Regions from separate parts of the Massilimicrobiota sp. An105 genome, predicted to be linked through region 3. Evidence: predicted binding sites of a transcription regulator. Region 3 holds the regulator's gene; each other region holds the start of a gene.
The links. Region 3 encodes HrcA, which represses chaperone genes, less so after heat shock. Its sites were predicted from a motif close to TTTTAGCACTNNNNNNNNNNNAGTGCTAAAA; they were not measured.

Region 1 (10,873 bases), on a different contig from region 3:
GCATTTGTTAAAATGGCAATATCTTGTAAGATTTCTTTTTGATTATCACCAAAACCAGGAGCTTTTGTAGCCACAACATTAAATGTTCCTCTTAATTTATTAACAACTAATGTTGAAATAACTTCTTGTTCAAAATCATCAGCAATTAATAATAAAGGTTTATTAGATTGCATAACTTGTTCAAGAATTGGTAAGATTTCTTGAACTGTATTAATTTTTTGATCAGTAACCATGATTAATGGGTTATCTAAATCAACAGTCATTTTTTCTCTATCAGAAACCATATATGGAGAAACATAACCTTTATCATATTGCATACCTTCAGCAACTTCTAATTCTGTATCAAAGCTGTTAGATTCATCAACACTGATGACACCATCTCTACCAACTTTTTCCATGGCTTGAGCAATATATTGACCAATTTCTTTATCTCCAGAAGAGATTGTCGCAACACTTTCAATATCATTGCTTGTTTCTACTTTATGAGATTTATCTAAAATATATTTTGCAACTTCCTTACTTGCATAATCAATACCTTCACGCATTAAAACAGGGTTTGCACCTTTTTCAACAGCTTTTAAACCATTTTGAATCATACTTTGAGCTAAGATTGTTGCTGTAGTTGTTCCATCACCAGCAACATCATTTGTTTTATTGGCTACTTCATATACAAGTTTTGCACCCATGTTTTCAAATGCATCTTCTAGTTCGATTTCTTTAGCAATTGAAACACCATCATTTGTAATTAAAGGTGATCCAAACCCTTTATCTAAAACAACATTACGTCCTTTAGGACCAATAGTGACTTTTACTGCATCTGCAAGAGTATTAACTCCATTTAACATTGCATCTCTGACATCTTTAGAAAAACGAATTTCTTTACTCATTATTTATTCCTCCTATTCAATAATAGCTAAAATATCTTCTTCTTCTAAAATCATATATTCGTCATCATTATCTTTAAATTTTGTTCCTGAATATTCTTTAAAGATAACAGTCATACCTTCTTTTAAGTGTTCATCACATTTAGGCCCAACAGAGACAACAGTCGCTTGATTGCTTGCTTGTTCTTTTGGACTTGTTAAAATGATTCCGCTTGCTGTTTGAGTTTCAGCTTTTTCTTTTTTTAATATCACATAATCATGTAATGGTTTCAACATTTTGTATTCCTCCTTATGTTTTAGCACTCATATATCTTGTTTGCTAACAACTATTATTATAGCATGATATATGAACTGAATATGAACTTTTAGCACTATGATTTTAAAAGTGCTAAAATCCTTAAAATATATGAAAAAATATTTTTATTTAGACTTCTCTTTTGTTATAATTAAAAAAAAGGAGAAGATTATGGCAAAAAAATATGAGAGATTTATAAAAACTTATAGTTCAGAAAAAATACTTCAAACTTCTGAAATATGGGTTGATAAAGAAACAGGTGTGAATTATCTTTTTCATAGTAATTCCGTTGGTGCAGGACTGACAGTATTAGTTGATAGAGAAGGAAGACCTATTATTACAACGGTATTTCCAGATGAAGAATAGGAGGACGACATGAAAGCTGTATTTAATCATTGTAATATTAATGTTACAAACTTAGAAAAAAGTATCGCATTTTATCAAAAAGCATTAGGACTTACTGTTGTCAGAGAAAAGGAAGCATCGGATGGAAGTTTTAAACTTGTTTATCTGACTGATAGTGAAGCCTCTTTTCAATTAGAATTGACATGGCTAAAAGATCATCCACAGGCTTATGAATTAGGTGAAAATGAAAGTCATATTTGTTTTGTTGTTGATGATTATGAAGCATATCATCAATTGCATCAAGACATGGGATGCATATGTTTTGAAAATGAAGCAATGGGACTTTATTTTATTCATGATCCTGATGATTACTGGCTGGAAATTGTACCACAAAAATAAGCAAAGAACCTTTGTGCGAAAGGTTCTTTTTATACGAGAATTTCAAATGTCTGATTTTGATGGGTAACAGGCAGGATTTGAGCATGATAGGGATTGTCTAAATGCTCTTGTAATAGGAGTTTTGTTGTTTCATAGTGTCCAAAATAGTGAATTGGTAAAATGTATTTTGTTGGAACATGTCTTAAAAAAGCATTTAAGCCTAATAAATAGTCTTTTTCTTGACGAATATCCACAACAACACAAGCAAGATCAACTGGTTCTTTGATAGAACAGATTTCTTGGAGGTAAGTCTGTTTTTGATATATATTGTCTTGTTCTGGTTCACCTTCCCAATGCCACCAATGAAGATCACCAGCATGATATATTGTCTGATTTTCCACATGGACAAGAAAAGCACATCCTTCATCGGTTGAAAGAAGCGTTTGAATCGACATGTCATCTATTTGATAAGTTTGGTGTGCATCAACATAATAAGCTTCATATTTATGGCGTAATGTGCTAGATAAAATATAAGTTATATGAGGATGATGAATTTTAAAAATATTGGGATTATAATGATCATAATGACGATGGGAAACAAATACATAAAGTGGTTTGTTATGATTAAGATTGAGCTGACCTTGATAATAATCAAATAGAAGAAGGTGCTCTTCCAACTCTACTAAACATCCACTATGATATAAATGTGTAACTTTCATATAAAAAAAGATAACATGCGAAACATGTTATTCTTCTTCTCCTTCATCATAATTTGAAACATTATGGTAAACTTCATCAACATCATCACAATCATTTAATAATCCCATTAATCTATCAAATAACATCATATCTTCACCTTCAAGTTCTACATAGTCTTGAGGTGTTGTTGTAATATCATCCACATCAAATTCAATATCTTCTTTAACAGCTTCAATAGCTGTTTTGATTTTATTTAAATCTGTTGGTTCACCTGTTATTTTAATACGTCCATCTTCTAATGTTGTAATGTCTTTAGCATCAACATCACCCATAACTAAAGCTTCTAAAACTTCGTCTTCGCTCATACCACTTAAAACAACAGTGCTTTCTACATTATATAAATAAGCGACAGAACCTTCAGCTCCTAATTTAGATTTTGCTTTCGTAAATGCAGGACGGACTTGAGAAATTGTACGATTAATATTATCAGTTAAACATTTTACAATTAATGTTGAGTTTCCTGGTCCAAAACCTTCAAATTGAATAGGTTCATAGTTTTCTGTTACACCACTTTTGACTTTATCAATAGCACGTTTAATAACATCAGCAGGAACTTGTTCTTTTTTTGCTTTATCTACTAAACGTCTTAATGCTAAATTTCCATCTAATTCAGGTCCACCAGCTTTTGCTGTTAAATAAATTTCTTTTCCATAGCGAGAATATAATTTCGCTTTTTTAGCTGCAGTTTTTGCCATTGCAACTTTACGCACTTCATGTGCTCTTCCCATGATAAAATTCCTCCTTTGAAAATTCCTTTAGTATTATAAACATTTTTTAGTGATTTTTCAATAAAAAATGGTATAATCACTATATTTCATATAGAATTGAATGAAGAAAGGAGAAATTATGAGAAAAATAGTGATTGTTGGAGCTGGAGCTTCAGGTGTCTATTTATCTGTTTTATTAAAACAAAAATATCCTCAAGATGATGTTATTGTTTTAGAACAAAATCAATCTCCCTTAAAGAAACTTTTAGCAACTGGAAATGGAAGATGTAATCTTTCTAATCAAAATATGGATCAACAATATTATGATAGTGATAATTTAGATATTGTTCAGTCGATTATTCAAGATTTTGATATGGTTAGTCAAATGAAAGAAATAGGACTATATTGTCTATATCAGGGTCATCTTTTGTATCCTAAAAGCGAGCAGGCTTTATCAGTAAAAAATGTATTGATGCAACGTGCTCAAGAAGCAGGGGTTTTATTTTTTTATGAACAGGAAGTTCATCGCATTGAATGTCAAAATCAATATAGAATTGTAACATCAAAACAAACATTTCATGCTGATATTGTTATTTTGGCCATGGGGAGTGAAGCAGGGAAACTTTCAGGCATGAATGAATCACGTTATCATATTTTAAAGCAGCTTCAATTAAAAGTGATTGAACCATTACCTTCTTTAGTTCAGTTTTATACATCACCTGTTTTAAAAGCTTTAAAAGGTGTAAGAGTGAAGGGGACTTTTTCGTTGATGGAAAATGACAAGTGTATTCATCAGGAAAAAGGTGAATTATTATTTACTGACTATGGTGTGAGTGGTATTGCTGTTATGCAATTGTCATCTTTTTATAAAAAACATCATCAATATCAATTATATATTGATTTTTTTGACGAATTAAGTCACAATCAGTTATGTCAATATTTATCTCAGCAATCTTCATTATTTTTAGAAGGTATGTTAAATCATAAAATTGCATCATATTTTCAAAAATATCAAGATCTTCCTATTCAAAAACTGGCTTTTTTATTAAAACATTATCGTTTAGATATTCAAGGTATCAGAGAAGCGCAGTATGCACAGGTGATGAAAGGAGGATTATCATTAGAAGATGTCACTTATGATTTAGAATTAAAAAGATATCCTAGTATGTTTGCTATAGGAGAAATATTAAATGTAGCAGGAATGTGTGGAGGATATAATTTGCATTTTGCATTGGCAAGTGCTTATCGTGTAGCGCAGGCTATAGAAAGGAATGTATATGTTAAGAATTCATAATGTCAAAGTCAAATTAGGAGAAAAACGTTATGCAAAAGTCATATCACAATATTTGAATGTTCGAGAAAAAGAAATTCGAAATGTAACTTTGGTCAAACAATCTATTGATGCAAGAAGACAAAATGTTCATTTTATATGTAGTTTTGATTTTCAGGTTCATGATGAAGAGCAGTATTTAAGAAAATTTCCACAGCTTCAACGTGTTCAACCATATCAATATCATTATTTACCATCAAATGATCAAAGTGTCATGATTGTAGGAAGTGGGCCAGCTGGTTTATTTTGTGCCTATGTTTTGGCTATGAGTGGTCAGAAAGTGACTGTTATTGAGCGTGGTCAGGAAATTGAAAAAAGAGAAAAAGCAGTGGCTGATTTGTTAGAAAATGGTTGCTTGCATTGTGAAAGTAATATTGCATTTGGTGAAGGTGGAGCTGGAACTTTTTCTGATGGGAAATTAACAACTGGTATAAAAAATGAACGTATTCGTTATGTATTGGAAACTTTTGTTCAATTTGGTGCGCCAGAGGATATTTTATATCTTCATAAACCTCATATTGGTACAGATTATTTACGTCAAGTTATTCAAAATATGCGTCAATTTTTAATTGAAAAAGGAGTCACATTTTTATTTGAAACACAAATGATTGATTTTAAACAGGAATCAGATAGTTATCATGTTACTGTTTTACATCATGGTCAGACTGAAGTGATGAATACTGATTTACTTGTATTGGCTATTGGTCATAGTGCACGTGATACTTATGAATTACTTTATCAAAAAGGTATGACTCTTGAACAAAAAGCTTTTGCAGTAGGCGTACGTATTGAACAATCACAACAAAAAATCAATCAAATTCAATATAAGAAAAGTGCTTCTTCACCATATTTAAAGGCAGCAACATATAAACTTGCTGTACAAAGTGGAAAACGAGGTGTTTATACATTTTGTATGTGTCCTGGTGGTTATGTTGTTCCATCACAACATGAAGATGGAACGCTATGTGTTAATGGGATGAGTTATTATGCACGTGATGGTCAAAATGCGAATAGTGCTATTTTAGTCACTGTTTCCACAGATGATTTTGGTAGTTCACATCCATTGGCAGGAATTGAATTTCAAAGACAATTAGAAAAGAAAGCATTTATGTTAGGTGGTGGGCATTTTCATGCTCCGGTACAAAAAGCTATGGATTATATAAATAATGAAGTCAATCCATTAGGTAAGATTAAGCCAACTTATCAGCCAGGATATCAGCTTTGTGATTTAAATCAGATATTTCCTGATTTCATTAATCATTCTTTAAAAGAAGGTTTGTTATTAATGAATCAAAAGATGCCTGGATTTATTGATGAGGACACAATTTTAACAGGAGTGGAATCAAGAAGTAGTGCACCAGTTAGAATTTTAAGAAATGAAAACTTTCAATCATCAATGAAAGGAATTTACCCAATTGGAGAGGGTGCTGGTTATGCTGGAGGTATTATGTCATCTGCAATTGATGGGATGATGTGTGCGGAACAGATCCTAAAGACATATAAATAGTGGGAGGAATTATGAATATTGTTATTATTGGATTAGGAAAAGTGGGACAGATGCTGACACATTATTTATCAAATGAAGGATATAATATTGTTGTTATTGATCAAAATAGTCAGAAAGTAGAAAATGTTGTTAACCAATATGATGTTTTAGGAATTAGTGGAAATGGGGCCAATTTTCAAGTCTTACAAGAAGCGGGTGTTGATAAAGCCAATGTTGTTATTTCAGTAACGACATCGGATGAATTGAATATTTTATCTTGTTTATTAGCTAAGCAATTAGGAGCTAAGCACATCATTGCGCGTGTTAGAAATCCTGACTATTCTTTACAAAGTGAAATCTTAAAAAATAAATTAGGATTTTCTATGATTATTAATCCTGAGTTGGAAGCTGCAAATGATATCAGAAGAACAATTTTGTTTGCATCAGCCATGCGTATAGATACTTTTGCGAAGGGAAAAGTAGAAATTATTGAATTGCGTATTTGTAATGGAATGAAACTAGATTCTATTGCTTTAAGTCAATTGTCTTCTGTTACAAAATCTCAAGTATTAATTTGTGCGGTGAAACGTAACGATAAGGTTATGATTCCCGATGGAGATTTTATTTTAAAGGGTCAAGATCATATTTATGTTGTTGGTTCACATAAAGATTTAACAAAGTTTTGTTTAGATGCTGGTTTTGTATCAGAAAAAATCAAACATGTTATGATTATTGGTGGAAGTAAAATTACTTATTATTTAGCAAGACAATTAGCTGTACATGGAATTAAGACAAAGATTTTTGAAAGAAATCATGAACGCTGTATTCAATTGTCTGAACAACTGCCATATTCTGTCATTATTGAAGGAGATGGTAGTGATGAAAATATTTTAATGGAAGAAGGCGTCAATAGAAGTGATGCCTTAGTCAGTTTAACGGGATTGGATGAAGAAAATATTGTTTTAGCCCTAGTAGCAAAACAATTGGGTGTAAAGAAATCTATCGCAAAAGTGAATCGTATGAATCTGAATGGTGTTATTGATCAATTAGGTATAGATAGTATTGTTGATCCAAAAGTTTTAGTAACTTCTCAAATTATTCGTTATTTACGTGTCAAAGAAAATCATGATCGTTCTTCTAGTGTTCAGACATTATATAAGATTGTCAATGAAGAAGTGGAAGCCGTTGAATTTATTGTTGATGAAAAAACAAAATATTGCAATATTCCATTAGCTCAAGTGAAAACAAAGAAAGATTTATTGATTGGTGGTATTATTCGTCAAAATCAGACAATTATTCCTAATGGTCAGGATGTTTTAAATGTTGGCGATCGTATTATAGTCATTGCTTACCATACCCCTCTTAAAGATATTAATGATATTTTTGAGGAAATTCACTGATGAATAGACGTATGATTTTTTATACGCTTGGTAAAATGCTCATGATTGAGGGGCTGTTGATGCTTTTACCATGCTTGACTGGTATGATTTATCATGAAAAGGAAGGTTTGGCATATTTTATTATTGCAATTTTATTATGCTTTATAGGAAAGCTTATGAGCTTACATAAACCTCAAAATAAAATCATTTATGCTAAAGAAGGTTTTGTAGTCGTTGCTGCAGCATGGATTTTTTTATCCATTTTTGGAGCTATTCCTTTTTGCTTGACAGGTGAAATTCCTTCTTATGTAGATGCCTTTTTTGAAATAGTTTCAGGTTTTACAACAACGGGTTCATCTATTTTAACAGATGTTGAGGCTTTATCACATGCCAGTCTATTCTGGCATAGCTTTTCACACTGGATTGGTGGTATGGGGATTCTGGTTTTTGTCGTGGCATTTTTACCAGATGCCAATGGTTCTACTTTACATATTTTAAAAGCGGAAATGCCAGGTCCTATTGTAGGAAAGTTAGTTTCTAAAATAACAGTATCTTCACAGATTTTATATCAGCTTTATACAGTTTTAACAATTCTTGAAGTCATACTTTTGATGTTGGGTGGAATGCCTTTCTTTGATAGTTTATTAAATAGTTTTGGAACTGCTGGAACAGGTGGATTTGCAATTAAAAATGCTTCAATAGCTTATTATAATAGTGCTTATTGTGATGGAATTATTACCTTTTTTATGATTTTATTTGGTATTAATTTTAATTTGATATATTTTGTTGCGATTAAGAAATTCAAAGCAGCTTTTAAAAGTGAAGAATTACGCTGGTATCTTATTATTATCTTTGCTTCAGCCATTGCGATATCGTTTAATATTTTACCTTTATATCATTCTATTTTTGAAGCTTTTCGTTATGCTATCTTTCAAGTTGGATCTATTATCACGACGACAGGTTACGTCACTGCTGATTATGGACAATGGCCATTATTTTCACAAACAATTTTAGTCTTGTTGATGTTTGTTGGAGCCTGTGCAGGTTCAACAGGTGGTGGGATGAAAGTTTCACGTATTATTATTGGAGTTAAAAGTGCTATTGCTGAAATGAAGCATATGCTCCATCCACATAGTGTTGTTTCAGTTGTATTTGAAGGGAAACATTTATCGTTATCTACTTTAAATAATATTCATGTTTATTGGGTGCTCTATTTCTTATTATTTGGTTTATCACTTTTATTTGTTTCTTTACAAAATATTGATTTTACATCAGCATTTAGTGCTGTTGCGACATGTTTTAATAATGTTGGGCCTGGTCTTGGTGTTGTTGGACCAACAGGAAATTTTTCTAGTTTAACAGATTTGTCAAAAATTGTTTTATCATTGGATATGCTGGCAGGTCGTTTGGAGATTTTCCCATTGTTAATGTTCTTTTCACGTTCTTTATGGAAAAAGTAAGAGTTGTTTGTAAAAAAAGCGACTCTTTTTTATTATGGAATTTTTTGTTATTCTTCACACCATATTTTTTTTTGTCATAAAATGTGATACACTAATAAAAAAGGTGGTTATAAAAATGAGTGCATTAATTGAATTTAAAAATATAGTTAAGAGCTATACAATGGGGGATATTACAATTAATGCCAGTGATGGTGTTGATTTTACTGTTGAAAAAGGGGAGTTTGTCGTTATTGTTGGTGCTTCGGGAGCCGGGAAAACGACAATTTTAAATTTACTTGGGGGTATGGATTCACCAACCAGTGGTTCGATTATCGTCGATGGTGAAAACATTGCCTTATATGATGAAAAAAAATTGACAGAATACAGACGTAATGATATTGGATTTGTCTTTCAATTTTACAATTTAGTTCAAAATTTAACAGCATTAGAAAATGTTGAATTGGCTTCTCAGATTTGTAAAAATCCATTAGATGCACGAAATGTGTTAGAAAGAGTTGGACTATCAGATCGTATGATGAATTTTCCAGCACAATTATCTGGAGGAGAACAGCAACGTGTGGCTATCGCCAGAGCGATTGCTAAAAATCCAAAACTTTTGTTATGTGATGAACCAACTGGAGCATTGGATTATCAGACGGGGAAGGCAATTTTATCTTTATTAAGGGAAATGTGTGATACTTATCAGATGACAGTCATTGTGATTACTCATAACTCTGCTTTAGCACCGATGGCAGATCGTGTGATTCATTTAAAAAATGGAAAGGTCAATGGGGTTGAAATCAATGAAAACCCACAACCAATCGAGGAAATTGAATGGTAAAAAGAAAGAAAAAAGCTTATTGGAAAAATCTCAGAAAAACAATTTTAACATCTAAAGCAAGATTTTTTTCCATTTTTGCGATTGTATTTTTAGGTGCGGCTTTTTTTGCAGGGTTAAGAAATACACCGGGAACAATGACTCAATCAATGGATCATTACTTGGACAAACACCATTATGCTGATTTAACATATATGGCATCATTAGGTTTTTCCAAAGATGATATTAGTGAAATTCAAAATATATCGGGTATTGAAGATATTCAATATGGTTATCAATTTGATGCTTTGATTCATCATAATGATTCACTGGCAGGAGTTACTGTTTACGCCAGTGAACAATATGATCAAGATATGCTTAATCAACCTTATCTGGTTGATGGGCGTTATCCTCAAAAAGACAATGAATGTGTCATTGATGAAGAAATGCTGGCAGAAGATTATCAGATTGGTGACGAGATTTCTATTCATAATGATCAAGGTGAAAAGACTTTTAAAATCGTTGGTGTTGTGAATGATGTTCGTTATATTGCTATTACGGATCGTGGAACGAATACTTTGGGTGATGGAACGAATGCTGGATATATTGAAATTTTAAATGAAAACAATGATTTTTTAGCTATGCCAGAAGATCTTTATGAATTACGTGATGAAGATATTTTATATAATCAGATTTCTGTCTGTGTAAAGGGAGCTAAAGAATATAATGTTTTCAGTGAGGCATATGATGATTATATTGAAGATGTGAATACAAAAATAAAAAGTACTTTATCATTAAAAATGAGTCGCTTGTATGAAGATTTGACAAGTGATGCCAAAACAAAATTAGATGAAGCCCAAAAAGAATATGATGAAGGTTATCAGACATATAGTGATTCTAAAGATTTGTTTGATGAAAAGATATTAGAGGCTAAAATTCAATTAACGAATGCGAAAATCACATTGGCTACAAAAGAAGCTGAATATTTAAAAGCTCAATCAACAGCATCTTCACAAATTCAAGACATGTTAGAAACAATTGAAAGTACGAGTGA
Region 2 (10,873 bases), on a different contig from region 3:
ACAATATGCTATTCAAAAGGGTTATGATGCCATAGATTTATATGGTGTGACACATCGCCGTATTGATCATTTTATGGCAGTACTATGTTTGTTAGAAAAATATCAGGATATCTCTATCACGATCTATGATGAATGGAACAAGATATTTGTTTTAAAACCAGGTCAACATTATCTTGCTAAAGATCAATATCATTATTTTTCTATATTTGCTTTTGATGAGAGCGTCGTGACATTAAAAGATTGTCATTATCCATTGGATCATTACATCTTAAAAAGAAATGATCCTCTGTGTGTATCCAATCAAACGAATGGAGAATATGCGATTGTGGAAAATTCACGACCTGTACTCTGTATTCAATCAATATCATAATGGAAAGGAGGAATAAGAATGTATCAGATAGTTTCAGATGGTTCATGTGATTTAGATCAGTTATTGATGAATCAGTTTCATATTCATGTTGTTCCATTTTATATAACAACGGATAATGAACACTATCAAAAAGAAAAAGAAGATTTAGAAGTGCATGAATTTTATCAATTTATGGTTGATCATAAAGATGTTTTTCCTAAAACTTCTATGCCTTCTATTGAAGATTATATAAAAACTTTTACACCTATCCTGGAAAATCAGGAAGATATTATATGTATATGTATTACGACTAAATTTTCTGGTTCCTATAACAGTGCTATGAATGCGAAAATGATGTTAGATGAAAAATATCCTGAACGTCAAATTACGATTATTGATGCTACTGTGAATACTGTTTTACAAGGTTTACTGGTTATTGAGGCTGCCCAAATGAAAGAAGCTGGCTATCAATATGACGAAGTGATTCAAAAAATTGAAAATATCAAATCGTCAGGACGTATTTTCTTTACAGTTGGAAATTTTGAATATCTCATTCATGGTGGACGAATTGGTAAAGTTGCTGGAGTTGCAGCGAAAACATTAGGAATTAGACCTTTAATTGTACTTCATGATGGTGAAATATTTGCAATGGGTGTTACACGTGGACGTGAAAAATCTAAAAAGAAAGTTCTTGACCATACTGTAAAATATTTTAAAGATAACCAGCTTTCACCAAATGATTATCGTTTTTGTGTTGGGTATGGCTATGATCAACAAGAAGGAGAAAAGTTTAAAGAAAGCTTGCAAGAGGTGATGTTACAAGCTTATCCAGACTTCCATGAACCTATTTTAATTCAACAAATTGGCGCTACAATTGGTGTGCATACGGGACCATATCCAATTGGTGTGGGTATTTTAAAAAAATATGATCTTTAGGAGAAATCCTAAAGATTTTTTGTTATTAAAAATACCACGTGTTATATGCGTGGTAAAAGAATTAAGCTTAGAGCGTTGAAAGTAAAAAGCCTCCAATGATACAATGAATTTAGCCTGGCAGCTAAGAAACAAAAGAATCAAAGGAGGTTAGTCTATGAAAGACACAAATAGTTTATCACATACATCATATAGATGCAAATATCATATAGTTATCGTACCAAAATATAGAAGGCTCATCATATATAATAAATTAAGAAGAGATATCATAGAGATATTGATACTGTTGATTAACAGATTCAAGGATGTAGAACTTATAGAGGGGCAAGCATGTCCTGACCATATACATATGTTGCTTGAAATTCCACCGAAAAATTCTATATCGGAATTTATGGGACAGTTGAAGTCAAAGTCTACACTGATGATATTTGATTTGAATAAGACAGGTTATTCATTATAAAAAAAGTATTTGAATTTTAATAAACATTTTAGCACTTCGGGGTTGACAGTGCTAAAAAACATGGTATACTATAATTAGCACTTGGATATAATGAGTGCTAAAGGAGTGATGAAGATGAATATAGAAAAATGGACAACAGCTATGCAGGAAGCTATGCAAAAAGCCATGCAACAGACTTTAGGAATGTCTTGTCAGGTTGTTGATGTTGAAGATTTTTTATTAGCATTATTGGAAGATACAAGTGGTATTTTATATCGTGTGCTATCAAAAGCAAATGTCAATATTCAACAGTTAGAAACATTTTTAAGAAATAAACAACAACAAAAACCAAGAGTCAATGGTGTTGATGAAAGTCAATTAAGAATATCATATGATTTGAATCAATTGTTAATAAAAGCTCAAAAAGTGATGAGTGATTATAAAGATGAATATACAAGTGTTGAACATTTGATTATGGCAATGTTTGAAGTGCAATCAACATTTATTCAAGATTTGATTCGACAATATCATTTAAATAAAAAAGAATTAGAAAAGATTATTCAGGAAATGCGAGGTGGAAATATGGTTAATAATCCACAACCAGAAAATCAATATGAAGTTTTAACAAAATATGGTAGAGATCTTATTCAAGATGTTAAGGATGGAAAATTAGATCCTGTTATTGGTCGTGATGAAGAAATTAGACGTGTTATTCAAATCTTATCACGTAAAACAAAAAATAATCCTATTTTGATAGGTGAACCAGGTGTTGGAAAGACTGCTATTGTTGAAGGATTGGCATGGCGTATTTTTAAAAATGACGTGCCTGTCAGCTTACAAAATAAGACTCTTTATGAACTTGATTTAGGAGCTTTGGTAGCAGGTGCTAAATATCGTGGTGAATTTGAAGAAAGATTAAAAGCTGTATTAAATGAAATTAAAAAATCTGAAGGAAATATCATTTTATTCATTGATGAGATTCATCAGCTTGTTGGAGCTGGAAAAACAGATGGTGCTATGGATGCAGCTAACTTATTAAAACCAATGTTAGCACGTGGTGAACTTCACTGTATTGGAGCAACAACGCTAGATGAGTATCGTATGTACATTGAAAAAGATGCTGCTTTAGAAAGACGTTTCCAAAAAGTTCAAGTTGATGAACCAGATAGTGACGATACAATTGCGATTTTACGTGGTTTAAAAGATAGCTTTGAATCTCATCATGGTGTACAGATTACAGATAGTGCCATTGTGGCAGCTGTGAATATGAGTGAACGTTATATTACCGATCGTTTCTTGCCAGATAAGGCTATTGATTTGATTGATGAAGCATGTGCATCTGTACGTATGGAAATTGATTCTTTACCAGAAGAATTAGATGTTATCACAAGAGAAAAGAATCGTTTGGAAATGGAACGTATTTCTATTGAAAAAGAAGATAAAAATGCAGATAACGAAAAACGTCTAGATGAAATTAAGAGTCGTATTGCTTCATTAGATGAACAAGTAACAGGTTTAACAGATAAATGGAAAGAAGAAAAGAAAGCTTTAGATCATATTAAAGAATTAAAAGATCAAAAAGTGAGATATGAAGCCCTTAAAGATAAATATGAAACTGAAGGTAATTTAGAAGAAGCTTCAAAAATCAAGTATGAAACATTACCTCGTATTAATAAAGAAATTGCTGATTATCAATCACAAGAGTCTGATGATGCTTTATTACAGGAAAAAGTAACAGTTGATACAGTCAGTGAAGTTATTGCTAGATGGACAGGTATTCCTATTCATAAATTGATGGAATCTGAAAGAGAAAAATTATTACATCTTGATGATACTTTAAGAAAAAGAGTTATTGGACAGGATGAAGCGATTGAAAAGATCTGTGATGCTATTTTAAGATCACGTGCTGGAATCAATGATGAAAACCGTCCAATTGGTTCATTTATGTTCCTTGGGCCAACTGGAGTAGGAAAAACAGAAGTTGCAAAGAGTTTAGCAGAACAATTATTCGATAGTGAAAAGAATATTGTCCGTATTGACATGAGTGAATATATGGAGAAGTTTAGTGTTTCTCGTTTATTAGGAGCTCCTCCAGGTTATGTTGGATATGAAGAAGGTGGCCAATTAACGGAAGCTGTTAGACGTGCGCCTTATAGTATTGTTTTATTGGATGAAATTGAAAAAGCCCATCCTGAAGTCTTTAATGTTTTGCTTCAAGTCTTAGATGATGGTCGTATTACTGATTCTAAAGGCAATGTTGTTAGCTTCAAAAATACAATCATTATTATGACATCTAATATTGGCTCACAATATTTATTACAAGGTAATAATGAAGAAACAAGACATGAAGTTGAAATGGAATTAAAAACTCATTTTAAACCAGAATTCTTGAATCGTATTGATGAAATTGTCATGTTTAATTCATTAGATAATCAAGTTGTTTATAAGATTATTGATAAATTTATTGCTCAGCTTTCTAAACGTCTAGAACAACAAAATATATCAGTTCAAGTGAGTGACGGGGCTAAAGAAGAAATCGCAAGAGAAGGTTTTGATCCTACTTTTGGAGCGAGACCACTTAAACGTTTCATTCAGGGACATATTGAAACTTTAGTTGCCAAAGAAATGATTAAAGGTTCTATTCAAAAAGATGATAACATTACGATTGATTATCAAAATCAACAATTTATGATTAGAAAGTCATAAGAGTGAGAAGGTTAGTAGAGGATTGACTTTACTAATCTTTTTTTCTTTTTATATTCAACAAAATGTGATAGAATAGCCAAAGGAGGAAGTTATGCAAAGATATTTTATAGATGCTCAAAATATAGAGGGATCATTCATACATATTGACCCTTATAATCATAAACATATGCAACGTGTCATGCGATATCATCAAGGTGATCGAGTGATTTGTATTTTACCAGATCATCATGTTTATATATATGAAATTATAGATATTGAAAAAGGAATACTTCAACAAAAAGAAGAGCTCATAGAAAATAATGAACTGGATGTTGAAGTGACTTTAATCTATGGCTTACCTAAAAATGATAAATTTGAATGGGTTCTTCAAAAGGCTACAGAATTAGGCGTTCGTAGAATTGTTCCTTTTCTATCACAAAGAAGTATTATTAAAACGGATGAAAAATCTTTTGAAAAGAAAAGAGAACGTTATACTCGTATTTTAAAAGAGGCAAGTGAACAATCTTGTCGTCAGACAATACCTGAGTTGACTTCACTTATAAAAATATCACAGTTAGAGAAATATTTAGGCGATGTCAATTTAGTTGCCTATGAAGAAGAAAGCAGAAATGGTGAAAAATCACTTTTAGCAAAAACGCTTCAAAAAGATTATCACACTATAACAATTATTGTAGGACCTGAAGGTGGTTTTGATGAAAGTGAAATTCAAAAGATGAAAGGGCTAGGTGTTCAGGCCTGCTCGTTAGGAAAAAGAATTTTACGTAGCGAAACAGCCCCGTTATATATGTTAAGTGTTATTGGATTTAGTAGGGAGTTGATGTCATCATGGGATTTATAGAAAGTTTAAATAAAATAGGGGTGGAAATTCCTCTTGCTAAAACACAATTATATCAAGAAATAGAAAGTCATCGTTCTTTTTTTGAAAAGATGGGCTTATCTTCAAAGATCAAGACTGATTTTGATTTGTTTTCATATGAAATTATATATCGAGGTCTATTAACGCAAAATCAGATTGAAAATATTTATGAGGGATTTTTAAATCAACATTATGATTTATTCGATTATTTAAATTATGATGAAAAACAAAAGATGTTTAATAATGATATTGCTGGAGTTTTAGAAACGGCTCCTCATTTCCAGGATTTACAGAGTCAAGTCATGATTTATATTCCTTATTTAGAACCATTTGTCAATCAGCGTTATACTCATGATTATCAAATGTTGCTATTAAAACAACATCGTGAATATATACAAAATTTTAAAGTGAATCTTCATACACCAATTGATATGTATGGTTATTCTATCTTTCGTACAGGTTTTTCTTCTTTGGAGAATGTATACGAAGATCAAAGACATATTTGCTTTTATTTTGATCCGCTTAAAACCATTTATATCTTTAAAAAAGATAATCATGAATTTTTGAATAAAGTTATCATTCAAGACGATAAAGCTCAATGTGAAGTTCGTATTGAAGATATTCAAAAGATTGCATATGATATTGAAAATTATTTGTATCTGGATTGTTTAGAAACATTGAAAGATTTGGAATATATTTCTTTAAAGAACTATAAAAAAATTATAAAAAAATATAAATAGAAAGGATTTTTATGAAAAAAGTTGCTTTTTTAACATTGGGTTGTAAAGTGAATACTTATGAATCAGAAGCGATGCTGAAGCTTTTTTGTGATGCAGGATATGAAAGTGTAGATTTTAAAGAACAGGCAGATGTTTATGTCATTAATACATGTACTGTTACAAACACTGGAGATTCTAAATCTCGTCAGATGATTCGTAAAGCTATTCGTCAAAATCCTCAAGCTACAGTATGTGTAGTGGGATGTTATAGTCAGGTTGCAAGCCAAGAAGTTGCAAAAATTGAAGGTGTTGGTGTTGTTTTAGGAACTCAGTTTAGAAATCGAATTGTGGAATTTGTTGAAGAATACCAAAAAACACATCAGACTGTTATTCATGTTGCTGATGTTATGAAACTATCTCATTTTGAAGATCTGGATATTGATGAATTTACGAAAAACACAAGAGCCTTTTTGAAAATTCAGGATGGATGTAATAATTTTTGTACATATTGCATTATCCCATACGCGAGAGGACGTATTCGTTCGAGAGATAAAGATAGCGTTTTAAAACAGGCTCAAAAATTAGTTGATCATGGTTTTGTAGAAATTGTTCTGACAGGAATTCATACGGCTGGATATGGACAAGATTTTGATAATTACAGCTTTTATGACTTATTGGTAGATTTAACAACAAAAGTGAAAGGTTTAAAGCGATTAAGAATTTCTTCAATTGAAATGAGTCAAATCACTCATGAAATCATAGATCTGATTGCTACATCACCTATTATCGTTGATCATCTTCATATTCCTATTCAGTCTGGATGCGATAAAATCTTGAAAAAAATGAATCGTCATTATACGACTGATGAATTTGCATCAAAGATGAAAGAATTAAAAGAAAAATTACCAACCTTGTCTATAACAACTGATGTTATTGTTGGTTTTCCTGGTGAAACTGATGAAGATTTTGAATCCACATATCAGTGGATTAAAGACATGCATTTTAACCAATTACATGTTTTCCCATATTCACCTCGTCAAGGGACACCGGCTGCCAAAATGAAAGATCAGGTAGATGGAAATGTTAAACATCAAAGAGTGAAAGCGTTGATGGATTTATCGCATCAGCTCCTTCATGAGTTTGCCAGCCAACAGATTGGACAGACTTTGAATGTTTTAATTGAAGAAGCTGATGGGGATTATATGATTGGTCATGCTTCTAATTATTTGAAAGTTAAAACGAAGTTACCATTGGATTCAGTAGGACATATCTATCCTGTTTTTATTGAGGAATGTCAAGATACAGAATTGATAGGAAGTGTTGTGAGTGAAGAAAATTAATGAATTATTTGATGTTGAAGAAGATTTTAAGATTCGTTCCATTCATAGTGATTCACGCTATGTAGGAAGAGATTCTATTTTCTTTTGTATTGATGGTTTAAGTGTAGATGGACATAAATATATTGAAGATGCTATATTTCAAGGGGCGAAATGCATTGTTTACTCTAAACCTCTAACATTTAAGCATAAGGATATTTTATATATCAAGGTTGATAATGTTTTAGATGAATTGAACAGAGTTGCTGATTTATTTTATGATCATCCTAGTTATAAAATGACGGTGATTGGTATAACTGGTTCAAGTGGAAAAACAATTGTTGCCTTGATGATTAAAAATGCTTTATCACAATTTTTAAAAATGGGATATATTGGGACAAATAATATTGAATATGCAGGTATTATTGAACAATGCCCATATACAACACCAGAAACTATTTTTTTACAAAGACATTTAAATGATATGGTGAAAAAAGATGTCAAAGGTGTAACATTAGAAGTATCAAGTCATGGTTTGGCTTTGAAAAGAGTTGATAGTGTTCATTTTGATATTGCTGTTTTTACAAATGTTTATGAAGAACATTTGGATTTTCATGGGACGATGGAAAATCTGATGGCTTCTAAAGCTAAGCTTTTTTCCTTGTTAGATGAAAAAGGTTATGCTATTTTAAATACAGATGAAGTTCGCTTTTACACTCTTGTCAAAGACTCTATCAAAAGTCATGTTCTGACTTATGGTATTGAACATAGAGCAGACGTCATGGCTAGAAATATAGAGTTATTTATTGATCATAGTGAATTTGATTTACAGGTTCATGATGAATTACATCATGTCTCAGTTCCTGTTTTAGCTCGTTTTAATATATCGAATATTCTGGCTGTTGTAACATCTTTATTAGCGCTAGAAATGCCGATTATGCAAATTATTGATATGATTGAACATATTCAAGGTGTTGATGGACGTATGGAATTATTAAGTCATCCATATCCTTTCCATGTTATTGTGGACTATTGTCAACATGCGAAAAGTTATGAAAAGGTATTTCAGTTTGCTCAACAAGTGAAGAAAAACGGAAGAATTATTGCTGTTTTTGGAGCACCAGGAAAGAAGAATTATAATAAAAGGCAAAAAATAGGGAAATTAGCGAATCAATATTGTGATCAGGTTATTTTGACGGCTGAAGATAATCGAGATGAAGATATTCAGGATATCTGCTTAGATATTCAAAAATATATTGAAAAACCTGTAAGTGTTATTATTGAAGATCGTCGCATTGCTATTGAACAGGCAATTGAAATTGCAAATCGTGATGATATTATTTTGATTCTAGGGAAAGGACATGAACAATTTATGGCTTCTGCAATTGGAAATGATCCTTATCCTGGAGATAAATATGTTGCTTTAGAGGCAATTCATAAAATCTTTAAAGGAGAAGAAGATGATGGAAAAGAAATGGAACAAATTTATTGATCACACATTATTAAAAGCGAATGCAACAAAAGATGAAATTACGCATTTGTGTGATGAAGCAAAGCAATATGATTTTGCTTCAGTATGTGTTAATCCAGTATGGGTATCTTATTGTGCAAAATACTTAGCAGATTGCGATGTGAAAATCTGTACAGTTATTGGATTTCCACTAGGAGCTAATACTTCAGAAGTGAAAGCATTTGAAGCAAAAAATGCTATTGAAAATGGTAGTGATGAAATTGATATGGTTATTAATATTGGGGCGTTAAAAGCTGGTGATATTGAAACTGTATATAAAGATATTCAGGCTGTTGTTGATGCCAGCCAGGGACGTTGTGTAAAAGTGATTATTGAAACTTGTTTATTAACTGATGAAGAAAAAGTTTTAGCTTGTCAACAGGCTATGAAAGCAAAAGCAACTTTTGTCAAAACATCAACAGGATTCTCAACTGGAGGAGCCACTGTTCATGATGTTGCATTGATGAAACAGACAGTTGGTGAACAATGCGAAGTCAAAGCAAGTGGTGGAGTGAAAACTTATCAGGATATGCAAGATATGATTGATGCTGGAGCAACACGTATTGGAACTTCATCAGGAGTTTCGTTGATGAAACAGTAATAAATGAAAAAAATGAAAATATCAAGTGGGAATTATATAAAAAAACTTGATTTTCTGTTATTATCAATGTATAATAACGCATGTATTTGGTATTAGTAAAGGGGGGAAGTTCAATATGGCAAAAACTGTAGTAAGAGAAAATGAATCATTAGATGATGCATTACGTCGTTTCAAAAGACAAGTTTCTAGAACAGGTACCCTTGCAGAAGCTCGTAAAAGAGAATTTTATGTTAAGCCTGGTTTAAAACGTAAAATGAAATCAGAAGCTGCTAGAAAAAATAAAGGTAAACAAAGATAAGAAGAACTTTTGGTTCTTCTTTTTTGTTTTGTATCATATATTCCACTGAGGTGGTATCATGCTGATGATTGATAAGGAACGTATTTGTATTTATGATTATCATGAAGTTCTGATGATGGATACACATTTTTTTAAAATTCAGATGCCCGATTACAATTTGATTATTAGAGGAGAAAATCTACAGATTGAATATTATGATCAAAAGGAAATTCGACTTCATGGTCATGTGAAAGTGATTGAATATGATGAAAATAGGGTATGATAAATATAGTGTAGATGAGTCATTAATTTATTCATTATTGATTTATGCTAGAGATAGAAAATTAAAATTAATACATTTACAAAAAAAGGACTCTCAATTTCTATTTTATCTTCCTGTTTATCAAAGATATATTTTAAAAAGATGGGATTATCCATATCAGTATATTGAGACCATTGGCTTATTGAAATATATCTTTTTCTTATCACGACAGCATTTAAATTTTATTGGAGTGCTTTTTTTCTTCATCAGTATTTTTGTTTCATCTTATCTTATTTTTGATATTCAAATTGAAGGAACATTACCTGAGGTCAATAAGAGCATGATGAAAACTTTACAAAAAGAAAATATAGATTTGTTAAAACCGCTTCAAAGCTATGAGAAATTAAATGATTTATTGCTGCAATTTAAAGATATATATAAAGAGAAAATTGAATATATGAATATCTATCAGACAGGCAGTGTTTTTCATATTGAATATACGAAACGTCGACAAGAAACAGTCAAAAAAGATGATTATCGTAATTTATATGCCAAAGAAGATGGCATGATTCAATCGTTAGATGTTAAAAGTGGTCATATTCTTGTCAAGAAAAATGATTACGTTAAAAAAGGTGATTTGCTTGTTGAAAACACAATCATTTCAACCCAAAATAAAACAAAGATTATTCCGGTAGAAGGGCATGTTTATGCTTATACTTTTCATCAGTATGAAGCGAGTCTGCCTAATAAAAAACAAGATTACGGAGAAGCCTTTTATCAGCTTTTATTAAATATTCGTGCTCAGATACCAACAGAAGCTGTTATTGATAAAGAAAATGTTTTACAAATGACAAGTACACGTAGTAAAATAACGTTAAAGATGCATTATACTCTTATTGAAGATA
Region 3 (10,873 bases):
TGGGGTGATTCTATGAATTTTGTTATTTATGGTGAAGATAAATTATTAATGGAACAAAGATTGAAGACATTAAAGAAAAAATATCATATTCAGGAAGATGATATGAATATTGTGACATATTGGTGTCAGGACACACCGTTATCATCTATCATAGAAGATGCTTTAACACCACCTTTTTTAAGTGAGTATAAAATGATTGTTGTGAAAAACCCCGTTTTTTTGACAACGCAAAAACAAAAAATAGCAAGTGATGAAGATATTCAAAAATTGATGGATTATTTAAAACTAGACAATCCTACTACAGTTCTTGTCATCTATCATGATCAAAGAAATTTTGATGAAAGAAAAAAAGTTGTTAAAGAGTTGCGTAAAAATGCTCATTTTTATGATATTGAAAAAATGGATGAACATCAATTATATAAAGCCACACATCAGGCTATTAAAAGTCGTGGCTGTGAGATTGATGAAGAAGCTTTAAGGTTGTTTTTATCACGTATGCCAAATAATTTATTAGAAATTTCTCAGGAAGTTCAAAAACTTTGTTTATATACAAAGCATATTACAACACAGACAGTTGATTTATTAGTGAGTAAACAGATTGAAGAAAATGTGTTTGAATTAACTCAAGCTATTTTAAATAAGGAAACAGCGAGAAGTTTTCGTATCTATAAAGATCTTATTATGAATAATGAAGAACCAGTGAAATTGATTGTTTTGATTGGAAATGCTATGCGTTTATTATATCAGGTGAAATTGTTGGATAGAAAAGGCTATAATGATAAAGAGATAGCCCAAATGTTATCTATTAAATCTGGCCGTTTGTGGTATATTAGACGAGATAGTCGAAATTTTGATTTGAAAGAATTATTGGTTTGTATTGATGAATTATCACAACTTGATATTGCGATAAAAACAGGAAAAATTGATAAATACAAGGGTTTAGAACTCTTTTTAATGCGAATGGGAGGAAATGGAAAATGGAATCAATGAGAGAATTATTTAAAATTGGTGTTGGGCCCTCTTCATCACATACGATGGGCCCTCAAAGGGCAGCCTTAAAAATAAGTGAAATGTATCCTGAAGCCACACATTTTCATGTTGATTTACATGGTTCATTGGCTTTAACAGGGAAGGGACATTTAACTGATTATATAATTGAAAAGACTTTTGCGCCAAAACCTGTTCAATTTTCTTTTAAAAGTGAAGAATTACCTTTTCATCCTAATGGCATGATTGTTCATGTTTATAAGGATGATGTAGAAATGAAAACGGTAGAAGTTTATTCTATTGGTGGTGGTTCCATCCTATTTAAAGGAGATTTGGCTCAAGATCCAGTTCAGGTATATCAACAAAATACAATGAAAGAAATACTTGACTATGTAGATGTTCATGGTATTTCTTTATATGATTATGTTTTAGAAAATGAAGGCGAAGATTTTGATCATTTTCTTTCTGATATATTGGAAGCTATGTTTGAAAGTGTTGAAAATGGTTTGAAAAAAGAAGGAGTCATTCAAGGAAAGCTAAAATTAAAAAGAGTAGCAAAATCAATGTTTCAACAGGCACAAAATACGCGACGTGAAGCTGATCGTGAAAGATTATTTATTTCTAGTTATGCTTATGCTGTGTCAGAAGAAAATGCTGATGGTGGACAGATTGTGACAGCACCAACATGTGGGGCGAGTGGTATTATGCCAGCTATTCTTTATTATTGTTATAAGCAATTACATATTGAAAAGAAAGATTTGATTAAAGCTTTAGCTATTGGCGGTTTATTTGGTAATGTTGTTAAAACAAATGGTACAATTTCTGGCGCTGATGGTGGTTGTCAGGCAGAAGTAGGAACGGCCTGTGCAATGGCGGCTGCTACAATGGCTTGGATATATGAACTTAATAATTCGTTAATAGAGTATGCTGCTGAAATGGGATTAGAACACAATCTAGGATTGACTTGTGATCCTGTAGGTGGTTATGTTCAAATTCCATGTATTGAGCGTAATGGATATGGATCATTACGTGCATTAGATGCAGCAATGTTAGCTAAACAGTTAGGTTATTTAAGAAAAAACAAAGTGTCTTTTGATACTATTGTCAAAGTCATGAAAGAAACGGGTAAAGATTTATCTAGTGATTATAAAGAAACCTCTCTAGGTGGATTGGCGAAAGAATTTGGTTTATCATGAGTGCTTTATATGTTCATGTTCCATTTTGTCAGCATATTTGTAGTTATTGTGATTTTTGTAAAGTCTTTTATGATGAAAAATGGGCCTGGGATTATTTAAAAGCTTTATCTTTTGAAATAAAAGATAAAGCTTTATCAACATCTTATGATAGTATCTATATTGGTGGTGGAACACCAACTGCTCTTACTTATCAGCAGCTTCAATACTTATTTGAATTATTAAAACCTTTTTCCAAACAAGTTCAAGAATATAGTATTGAAGTCAATCCAGAAACAATGGATCAAGAAAAATTAGAGCTTTGTTTTCAAAATGGTGTCAATCGTTTAAGCATTGGTGTCCAGACCTTTCGTGATGATTTATTAAAAAAGATTGGTAGAGTTCATACCTCTAAACAAGTTTTAGAACTCATAAAAGATGCTCAAACAATAGGCTTTCAAGATATTAATATTGACTTGATGTATGGTTTACCAGATCAGACATTAGAAGATGTTCAAGCAGATATTCAACAATTATGTCAATTAGACATAGGACATGTTTCCTATTATGCGTTGATTTTAGAGGATCATACAATCTTGAAAAATATGAATTATCAGCCTTTGAATGATGAAGAAGATGCCAAGTGGTATCATTTTATACGACAAGAATTAAAAAAATATGGTTTCCATCAATATGAAGTGAGTAATTATTATCGTTATAAACCATCGCTGCATAATCTTGTATACTGGCATTATCAGGATTATGAGGGGATTGGTCTTTCTGCACATTCGTTAAAAAAACATCATCGTTATGAAAATACAAAATCTTTGACACGTTATTTGAATCATCATTATTTAGAAAATGATATTCCATTGTCTATGGAGGATTGCTTGTTTGAAAAAATCATGATGGGTTTACGTTTGAATGAAGGGATTTCTCTTGAGGAAATGAAAAGATTATTTGATATTGATTTTCAAGTGAAATATCAAGATGTCATTACCAAATATCAGAATATGAATTTTTTAGAAATAACGAATGGATATTTAAAAACAACATCTTTAGGGATGGATTATCTTAATAATATTTTAATAGATTTTTTAGAAGATGAACAGGGATGACCTGTTTTTCATTCTTTTTTAGCACAAAAGTGTTGACAGTGCTAAAAAGATGAGTATAATGTAATTAGCACAAGAGGAAAAGGAGTGCTAAAGGAGGCTATGATATGCTGACAGCTAGGCAATTACTGATTTTAAAATGTATTGTTGAAGAATTTGTGGAAACGGCTGAGCCAGTAGGATCAAAAACCTTAATGACGAAATATCAGCTTCCTTATTCGAGTGCAACAATTAGAAATGAAATGTCGTTTCTAGAAGAACACGGTTACTTAGAGAAGACGCATACGTCTTCAGGGCGTGTCCCATCAACAAAAGGATATCGTTTTTATGTCGATACCTTGATGCAACCTAGTGTAGATGACGAGGTGAAAAATCAGGTTTCAACAATTTTGGGAGACCGACATCGCTCTTTAAATGAAATTATTAAAGAGAGTTGCCAAATTTTAAGTCAATTGACTCATTTGACAACAGTCGCATTAGGACCAAATGCAATTTATGAACATTTACAGAATATTACGCTTGTTCCTTTGTCTGAACATACTGTGACAGCCATTATCGTCACAGATAAAGGACATGTCGAAAATCGAAACTTCAATATTACGAATAATGCTTATATGGAAGATTTAACGAGTTGTGTCAATGTCATGAATGAACTGCTTGATGGAACACCGATGAATCAAGTCGTTTATCGTTTAGAAAGAAATGTCAAACCTATATTAAGTGCTCGTATTAAAGAACATGAAGTTCTATTCAATGCTTTCTTGGAAGCATTTATGAAGTTTGCGAATAACAATGTTTATTTTTCTGGAAAAGAGAATATGTTATATCAGCCAGAATATAACGATGTGAATAAATTACGTCGTTTAGTAACTGCATTTGAAAATTCACAATCTTGGAAAAGTTTGGAACCGATTGCTTTGGAAGATGGTGTAACGGTCAGAATTGGAAGTGATTCACCAATAAAGGATTTAAATGATGTTTCGGTGATTTCAGCTTCGTTTAAAACAGGGAATGAGTCTAAAGGATCTATTTCAGTCATTGGGCCAACGCGTATGCCTTATGAGAAAGTCGTTTCTTTAGTTGAGTATATTTCAAAGAGCTTAGAAGAAGTTCTTGTAAGTCAAAATGATGAAGATGATGAATAGAGGTGAAACAATGGCAAAGGAAAAGGAAACTGAAAAAGAAGAAGTGACAGAAGAAGTTGTAGATGAACAAACAAATGAAAATGAAGAAAAGCAAGATGAGAATACAACAGAAAGCTTAGAAAAGCAAATGAAAAAATTGGAAGAAGAAGTCAATACATGGAAAACGGATTATTATAAAGTTTTTGCAGATATGGAAAACTTAAAAAGACGTTTAGAAAAAGAACATCAAAATTCATTAAAATTTATGATGCAGTCATTTATTGAAGAATTGCTTCCAGTAGTGGATAATTTTGAACGTTCGTTGAATGTGCAAAATCCAAGTGAAGAAGTTCAAACTTTCTTGAAAGGTTATCAGATGATCTTTGATCAGTTGATGAACATTTTAAAGAAAAATGGTGTAGAAGTGATTGAAGCTCAAGGTAAAGAATTTGATCCAAATCTACATCAGGCAGTAATGACAACACAAGATGAAAATTTTGATCACAATGTTGTTGTAGAAGAACTTCAAAAAGGTTACAAATTGAAAGATCGCGTTATTCGTGCATCTTTAGTCAAAGTCAATGAATAAATTTTAGGAGGATGATCATTATGGGTAATAAAATTATTGGTATTGATTTAGGAACAACAAACTCATGTGTAAGTGTGATGGAAAATGGTGAAGCAAAAGTTATTGCAAATCCTGAAGGATTAAGAACAACTCCATCTGTTGTTGCTTTCAAAAATGGAGAAATTATTGTTGGTGAAGCTGCTAAACGTCAAGCAGTTACAAACAAAGAAACTGTTATGTCAATTAAAAGACATATGGGTACAAATTATAAAGAACATGTTAATGGTAAAGATTATACACCTCAAGAAATTTCAGCTATGATTTTACAAAACTTAAAAGCAACTGCTGAATCTTATTTAGGTGAATCAGTTAATCGTGCTGTTATTACAGTACCTGCATATTTCAATGATGCTCAACGTCAGGCAACAAAAGATGCTGGTAAAATTGCTGGATTAGAAGTTGAACGTATTATCAACGAACCAACTGCAGCAGCATTAGCATTTGGTGTTGATAAATTAGATAAAGAACAAAAAGTTTTAGTTTATGACTTAGGTGGAGGAACATTTGACGTTTCTATCCTTGATTTAGCTGATGGTATGTTTGAAGTTTTAGCTACTGCTGGTGATAACCATTTAGGTGGAGATGACTTTGACCAAGCTATCATGAACTGGATTGTTGCTGAATTCAAAAAAGAACAAGGTGTTGACTTAAGTAACGATAAAATGGCTATGCAACGTGTAAAAGAAGCTGCAGAAAAAGCGAAAAAAGATGTTTCTGGTATGATGCAAACTCAAATTTCATTACCATTCATTTCGGCTGGTCCAGCTGGTCCATTACATCTTGAATTAACACTAACAAGAGCTAAATTTGATGAATTAACACATGATTTAGTTATGCGTACAGAAGGACCTGTAAGACAAGCATTAAGCGATGCAGGTATGTCTCCAAGTGATATTGATCAAGTTTTATTAGTTGGTGGATCTACACGTATTATTGCAGTTCAAGAATCAGTAAAGAGATTACTTGGAAAAGAACCTAACAAATCAGTAAACCCTGATGAAGTTGTTTCTATGGGTGCTGCAATCCAAGGTGGAGTTATTGCTGGAGATGTTAAAGACATTGTCTTACTAGATGTAACACCATTATCATTAGGTATTGAAACAATGGGTGGAGTTATGACTGTCTTAATTGAAAGAAATACAACTATCCCAACAACTAAATCACAAATCTTCTCTACTGCTGCTGATAATCAACCTGCTGTTGATATCAACGTATTACAAGGTGAAAGAACAATGGCTAAAGATAATAAACAATTAGGTTTATTTAAATTAGATGGTATTGAACCTGCACCTAGAGGAGTACCTCAAATTGAAGTAACTTTCAGCATTGATGTTAACGGTATTGTTAATGTTAAAGCAAAAGATATGAAAACACAAAAAGAACAATCTATCACTATTCAAAACTCAACTGGTTTAAGTGATGAAGAAATTGATAGAATGGTTAAAGAAGCTGAAGCAAATAAAGCTGATGACGAAAAGAAACGTAAAGATATTGAAACAAGAAATAAAGCTGAACAAATGATTAATGAAATCGATAAAGCTTTAGCTGAACAAGGTGATAAGATTGATGATAATCAAAAAGCTCAAGCTACTGCTTTAAGAGATGAATTAAAGAAAGCATTAGATGCTAACGATATGGCTACACTTGAAGCAAAAATGAGTGAATTAGAACAAGTTGCTCAACAAATGGCAGCATATCAATATCAACAATCACAACAAGGAGCTAATCCAACAGGTGATGCTTCAAATACAGCAACTCAAGATGATGATGTTGTTGATGCAGATTTTACAGAAAAAAATTAAAATAAAGCCAAGGCTTTGCCTTGGTTTTATCTAGTCAAGAGGTGAGATTATGGCTGAAAAAAGAGATTATTATGAAGTGCTAGGTATATCAAAGAGTGCCAGTGCTGATGAAATAAAAAGAGCATATCGTAAAATGGCTAAAAAATATCACCCTGATGTCAATAAGGAACCTGGAGCAGAAGAAAAGTTTAAAGAAGTTCAGGAAGCCTATGATGTTTTATCTGATGACAATAAAAAAGCTGCCTACGATCGTTATGGTCATGCTGCATTTGATCAAGCTGGTGGATTCGGTGGAGGAGCCGGAGGCTTTGGCGGATTTGGTGGCTTTGAAGATGTTGACTTAGGAGATATTTTTGGTTCATTCTTTGGTGGTGGAGGATCACGTCAAAGAAAAAGTGGACCTATGCGTGGTGAAGACCGCTTTGTTCAATTAGAAATTGATTTTATGGATGCTATTAAAGGTAAGAAGGCAGAAATTAAAATCAATTATGATGAACAATGTTCACATTGTCATGGAACTGGTGCGAAAACACCTAACGATTATCAGACATGTTCTAGATGTGGTGGAACAGGTACGATTCGTACACAACAACGTTCGCCTTTTGGAACATTTGTAAATCAGACAACATGTCCTGATTGCCATGGTACAGGTAAAGTGGTTAAAGAAAAATGTCCTCACTGTCATGGTAATGGATATGTCAATAAAAATATAACAGTTGAATTAAATATACCAGCTGGTATTAATACACACCAACAGTTACGTGTTCAAGGTAAAGGACGTCGTGGTACAAATGGTGGACCTAATGGTGATTTATATGTTGAAATCTATGTCAAACCACATCAACACTTCCAGCGTGATGGTAGAAACATTTATATTTCTATTCCAATTTCAGCAGTTGATGCCACTCTAGGTTGTGAAGTAGATGTCCCAACGGTTTATGGTGATGTGACATTAAAAGTTCCAGAAGGAACACAACCAGGTACAACATTACGTTTAAAGGGTAAAGGTGTGAAGGATTTACGTAGTGATAATTATGGAGATCAATTTGTTAAAATTGATGTTAAGATTCCTACAAAATTATCTCGTGAAGAAAAAGATCTTTATCATAAGTTAAAAAAAGCCGCAAAAAAAGAATCAATCTTTGATCAATTCAAAAAAGGTTTTAGAAGATAGCATGAATTTGTTATCTTCTTTTTTCATATGATAGGGTATAATGATTGAATAAAAGGGCATAAAAAAAGCATCCAGGAAGGATGCAATCTTTATCATTAAGCACTTTTTCTAAGAGTTCTTAATTCTCTTGCTGAAATTTTTACTTTTTTTGGTTTACCATTGACTAAAATAGTAGCTTTTTGTAAGTTAACATTCCATTTTCTCTTAGTTGCATTTAATGCATGAGAACGAGAATTACCAGACATAGGTCCTTTTCCGCTCACTTCACATTTTCTAGCCATTATATTCACCATCCTTTACAAAGTGTCATTCACATACCTAAGTATAATATCATTAATAAAATGAAAATGCAAATACTTTTTTATATAAACATAAAAAATATTTTGTATTTGAACGTAAATATAATATATGAAAAATATGAATATTTCAATATTTTTTTAAATTTTATTTACAAGATAATATAAGTGGGTTATAATGCGTATGCATTGTTATGAAATAATTGTCAACAATTTAAAAATAAGATATAATATAGTTAACTATTTATGAATTTATGATAAGAACGGAGGAATAGTTATGATAACAAAAACAACTGATTTAGGAGATATTCATCTTTCATTAGATGTCGTTGCTAGCATTACTGGGGGTGCTGCAACTGAATGCTATGGAGTTGTTGGAATGGCAAGCCAAAAGATTATGAAAGATGGTTTTTATGATCTTTTAGGTAAAGATAATTATGCTAAAGGGATTGTCGTAGAAGATGGGGAAACAGGAATCATTTTAAATGTCTATATTATCGTTGGATATGGTGTCAAAATTTCTGAGGTTGTTTATGAAGTTCAAAAGAAAGTGAAATATGTTTTAGAAACAACTTTAGATATTGATATTGAAGCAGTGAATGTTTTTGTACAAAGCATTCGTGTAACAGATTAGTGGAGGGTTAACATGAGAATCATTGATGGTAAACAGTTTAAAGAGATGGTTATAACAGGTGCGACTGTTTTGCATAATAATCATCCAGAAATTGATGCACTAAATGTTTTTCCTGTGCCTGATGGAGATACAGGTACAAATATGTCTTTAACATTTAGTTCTGGGGCAGATGAGATTGAAAAGTTAGATTCTAACGATATATATGAAATTTCAAAAAAATTATCTAAAGGTTTATTGATGGGAGCAAGGGGAAACTCTGGTGTTATTTTATCACAGATCTTTAGAGGTATTTCTATGGCTTTTGAGGGAAAATCTCAAGTGGATGCTGTAGAATTAGCACAAGCTTTACAAAATGGAGCAAAAGTAGCTTATAAAGCTGTTATGCGTCCTGTTGAAGGTACAATTTTAACTGTCATAAGAGAATCAAGTGAAGCTGTTGTAAAATATGCAAAACCTGGTATGGAAATCGAAGATGTTTTTTCTTACTTTGTAAAAGAAGCTGAAGAATCATTGGAAAGAACACCAGAACTTTTACCTGTATTAAAAGAAGTTGGTGTTGTTGATAGTGGTGGTGCTGGTCTATTATTGATTTTAACAGGGTTTATGGCTGCTTTAGCTGGTGAAGAAATTGAACGTGTAGATATTAATAACGATAATGCAAAAGAAGCACTTGTTGATGTTGAATCTGATAGTGAAGATGCATATGGTTATTGTACAGAATTTATTTTTAGATTGGATCCAGCAAAAATAAAAGTTTTTAAAGAAGAAAATTTACGTAATGAACTAGAAAGATTGCCTGGTAATAGTATTGTTGTTGTTCAGGATGAAGATATCGTGAAAGTTCATGTGCATACATTAAAACCAGGAAATGCTTTAAATGTGGCACAAAGATATGGTGAGTTTATTAAATTAAAGATTGAAAATATGCAAGAACAGCATAATTCTATTTTAGAAGCTAATAGTACACCTGCTGCTAATGCAAAAGCTACATTAACAGCACCAAAGGAAGAACCTAAGGATGTGTCTATTATTAGTGTGGCTGCTGGTGACGGTATTAAAGATATGTTCTTAGAATTGCATTGTGATTATGTTGTCAGTGGTGGACAAACAATGAATCCTTCTGCTGAAGATATCGTTCAAGCTATTCGTGATGTTAATGCAAAACATGTCATTATATTACCAAATAACTCAAACATTGTGATGACAGCACAACAGGCAGCTATTATTTTAGAAGATGAAGTAGATGTTCATGTGATTCCTTCTAAAACAATTCCACAAGGTTTATCAGCATGTATTATGTTTAATCCAGAAGTGTCTTTAGAAGACAATTTAAATGAAATGAATGAAGCTATTGCAAATGTGAAAACAGGACAAGTGACTTTTGCGATTAAAGATACAAATATTGATGGTGTGGATATTAAGGCTAATCAATATATGGCATTATGTGAAAAAGAGATTATTGCCTGTGTTCCAAATAAAGTAGAAGCTTTAAAAGAAACTTTAAATGGATTGGTTGATGAAGATTCAGAAATTATTACTTTAATTTATGGTGAAGATGTAACTGAAGACGAAGTTGAAGATATTGAAAGTTATGTTGAAGATCACTTTGAAGCTGAAATCGAATGTGTAAATGGAAAACAACCGGTTTATTCATTTATCGTGGGTGTCGAATAGAATATTACGAAAGACAGGATAATATTTAAAAATATTTATTATAGAATACGGAAGGCTCGATTTTATCGAGCTTTTTTGCATCTTATGAAATAATAAAGAATATTGGGTTATTTTTTTAATGATTTTTGCACTTTTTTTATCTTGGCTTGCTTATCAAAACAAATTGTTTTTTCTGTAATGATAACAAATATTATTTTATTTTTGTTTTAGTAAGAGATCAATTTAATAAAAATGTTTTTACCACTACTTAAAATATTGATATAATGA

Region 1: the regulator HrcA is predicted to act here: its motif matches at 1,248-1,278, upstream of B5E48_RS03730 (GroES family chaperonin).
Region 2: the regulator HrcA is predicted to act here: its motif matches at 1,769-1,799, upstream of B5E48_RS03905 (ATP-dependent Clp protease ATP-binding subunit).

The regions. Positions count from the first base shown of each region.
Region 1 is NZ_NFLY01000009.1:853-11,725, forward strand. It holds gene groL (chaperonin GroEL) at 1-887, opposite strand, end outside; gene B5E48_RS03730 (GroES family chaperonin) at 900-1,160, opposite strand; gene B5E48_RS03735 (DUF6440 family protein) at 1,351-1,545, shown strand; gene B5E48_RS03740 (VOC family protein) at 1,555-1,923, shown strand; gene B5E48_RS03745 (MBL fold metallo-hydrolase) at 1,953-2,621, opposite strand; gene B5E48_RS03750 (YebC/PmpR family DNA-binding transcriptional regulator) at 2,649-3,389, opposite strand; gene B5E48_RS03755 (aminoacetone oxidase family FAD-binding enzyme) at 3,508-4,662, shown strand; gene B5E48_RS03760 (NAD(P)/FAD-dependent oxidoreductase) at 4,646-6,205, shown strand; gene trkA (Trk system potassium transporter TrkA) at 6,217-7,584, shown strand; gene B5E48_RS03770 (TrkH family potassium uptake protein) at 7,584-9,023, shown strand; gene B5E48_RS03775 (ABC transporter ATP-binding protein) at 9,139-9,843, shown strand; gene B5E48_RS03780 (ABC transporter permease) at 9,837-10,873, shown strand, end outside.
Region 2 is NZ_NFLY01000009.1:35,167-46,039, forward strand. It holds gene B5E48_RS03890 (thiamine diphosphokinase) at 1-370, shown strand, start outside; gene B5E48_RS03895 (DegV family protein) at 389-1,285, shown strand; partial or broken gene tnpA (IS200/IS605 family transposase) at 1,440-1,715, shown strand; gene B5E48_RS03905 (ATP-dependent Clp protease ATP-binding subunit) at 1,857-4,427, shown strand; gene B5E48_RS03910 (RsmE family RNA methyltransferase) at 4,519-5,265, shown strand; gene B5E48_RS03915 (hypothetical protein) at 5,253-6,023, shown strand; gene mtaB (tRNA (N(6)-L-threonylcarbamoyladenosine(37)-C(2))-methylthiotransferase MtaB) at 6,035-7,342, shown strand; gene B5E48_RS03925 (UDP-N-acetylmuramoyl-L-alanyl-D-glutamate--2,6-diaminopimelate ligase) at 7,329-8,810, shown strand; gene deoC (deoxyribose-phosphate aldolase) at 8,782-9,429, shown strand; gene rpsU (30S ribosomal protein S21) at 9,545-9,727, shown strand; gene B5E48_RS03940 (YabP/YqfC family sporulation protein) at 9,792-9,989, shown strand; gene B5E48_RS03945 (sporulation protein YqfD) at 9,973-10,873, shown strand, end outside.
Region 3 is NZ_NFLY01000001.1:87,624-98,496, reverse strand. It holds gene holA (DNA polymerase III subunit delta) at 13-990, shown strand; gene B5E48_RS00540 (L-serine ammonia-lyase, iron-sulfur-dependent, subunit alpha) at 978-2,183, shown strand; gene hemW (radical SAM family heme chaperone HemW) at 2,180-3,277, shown strand; gene hrcA (heat-inducible transcriptional repressor HrcA) at 3,382-4,419, shown strand; gene grpE (nucleotide exchange factor GrpE) at 4,430-4,987, shown strand; gene dnaK (molecular chaperone DnaK) at 5,008-6,828, shown strand; gene dnaJ (molecular chaperone DnaJ) at 6,878-8,002, shown strand; gene rpmB (50S ribosomal protein L28) at 8,098-8,283, opposite strand; gene B5E48_RS00505 (Asp23/Gls24 family envelope stress response protein) at 8,576-8,932, shown strand; gene B5E48_RS00500 (DAK2 domain-containing protein) at 8,945-10,606, shown strand.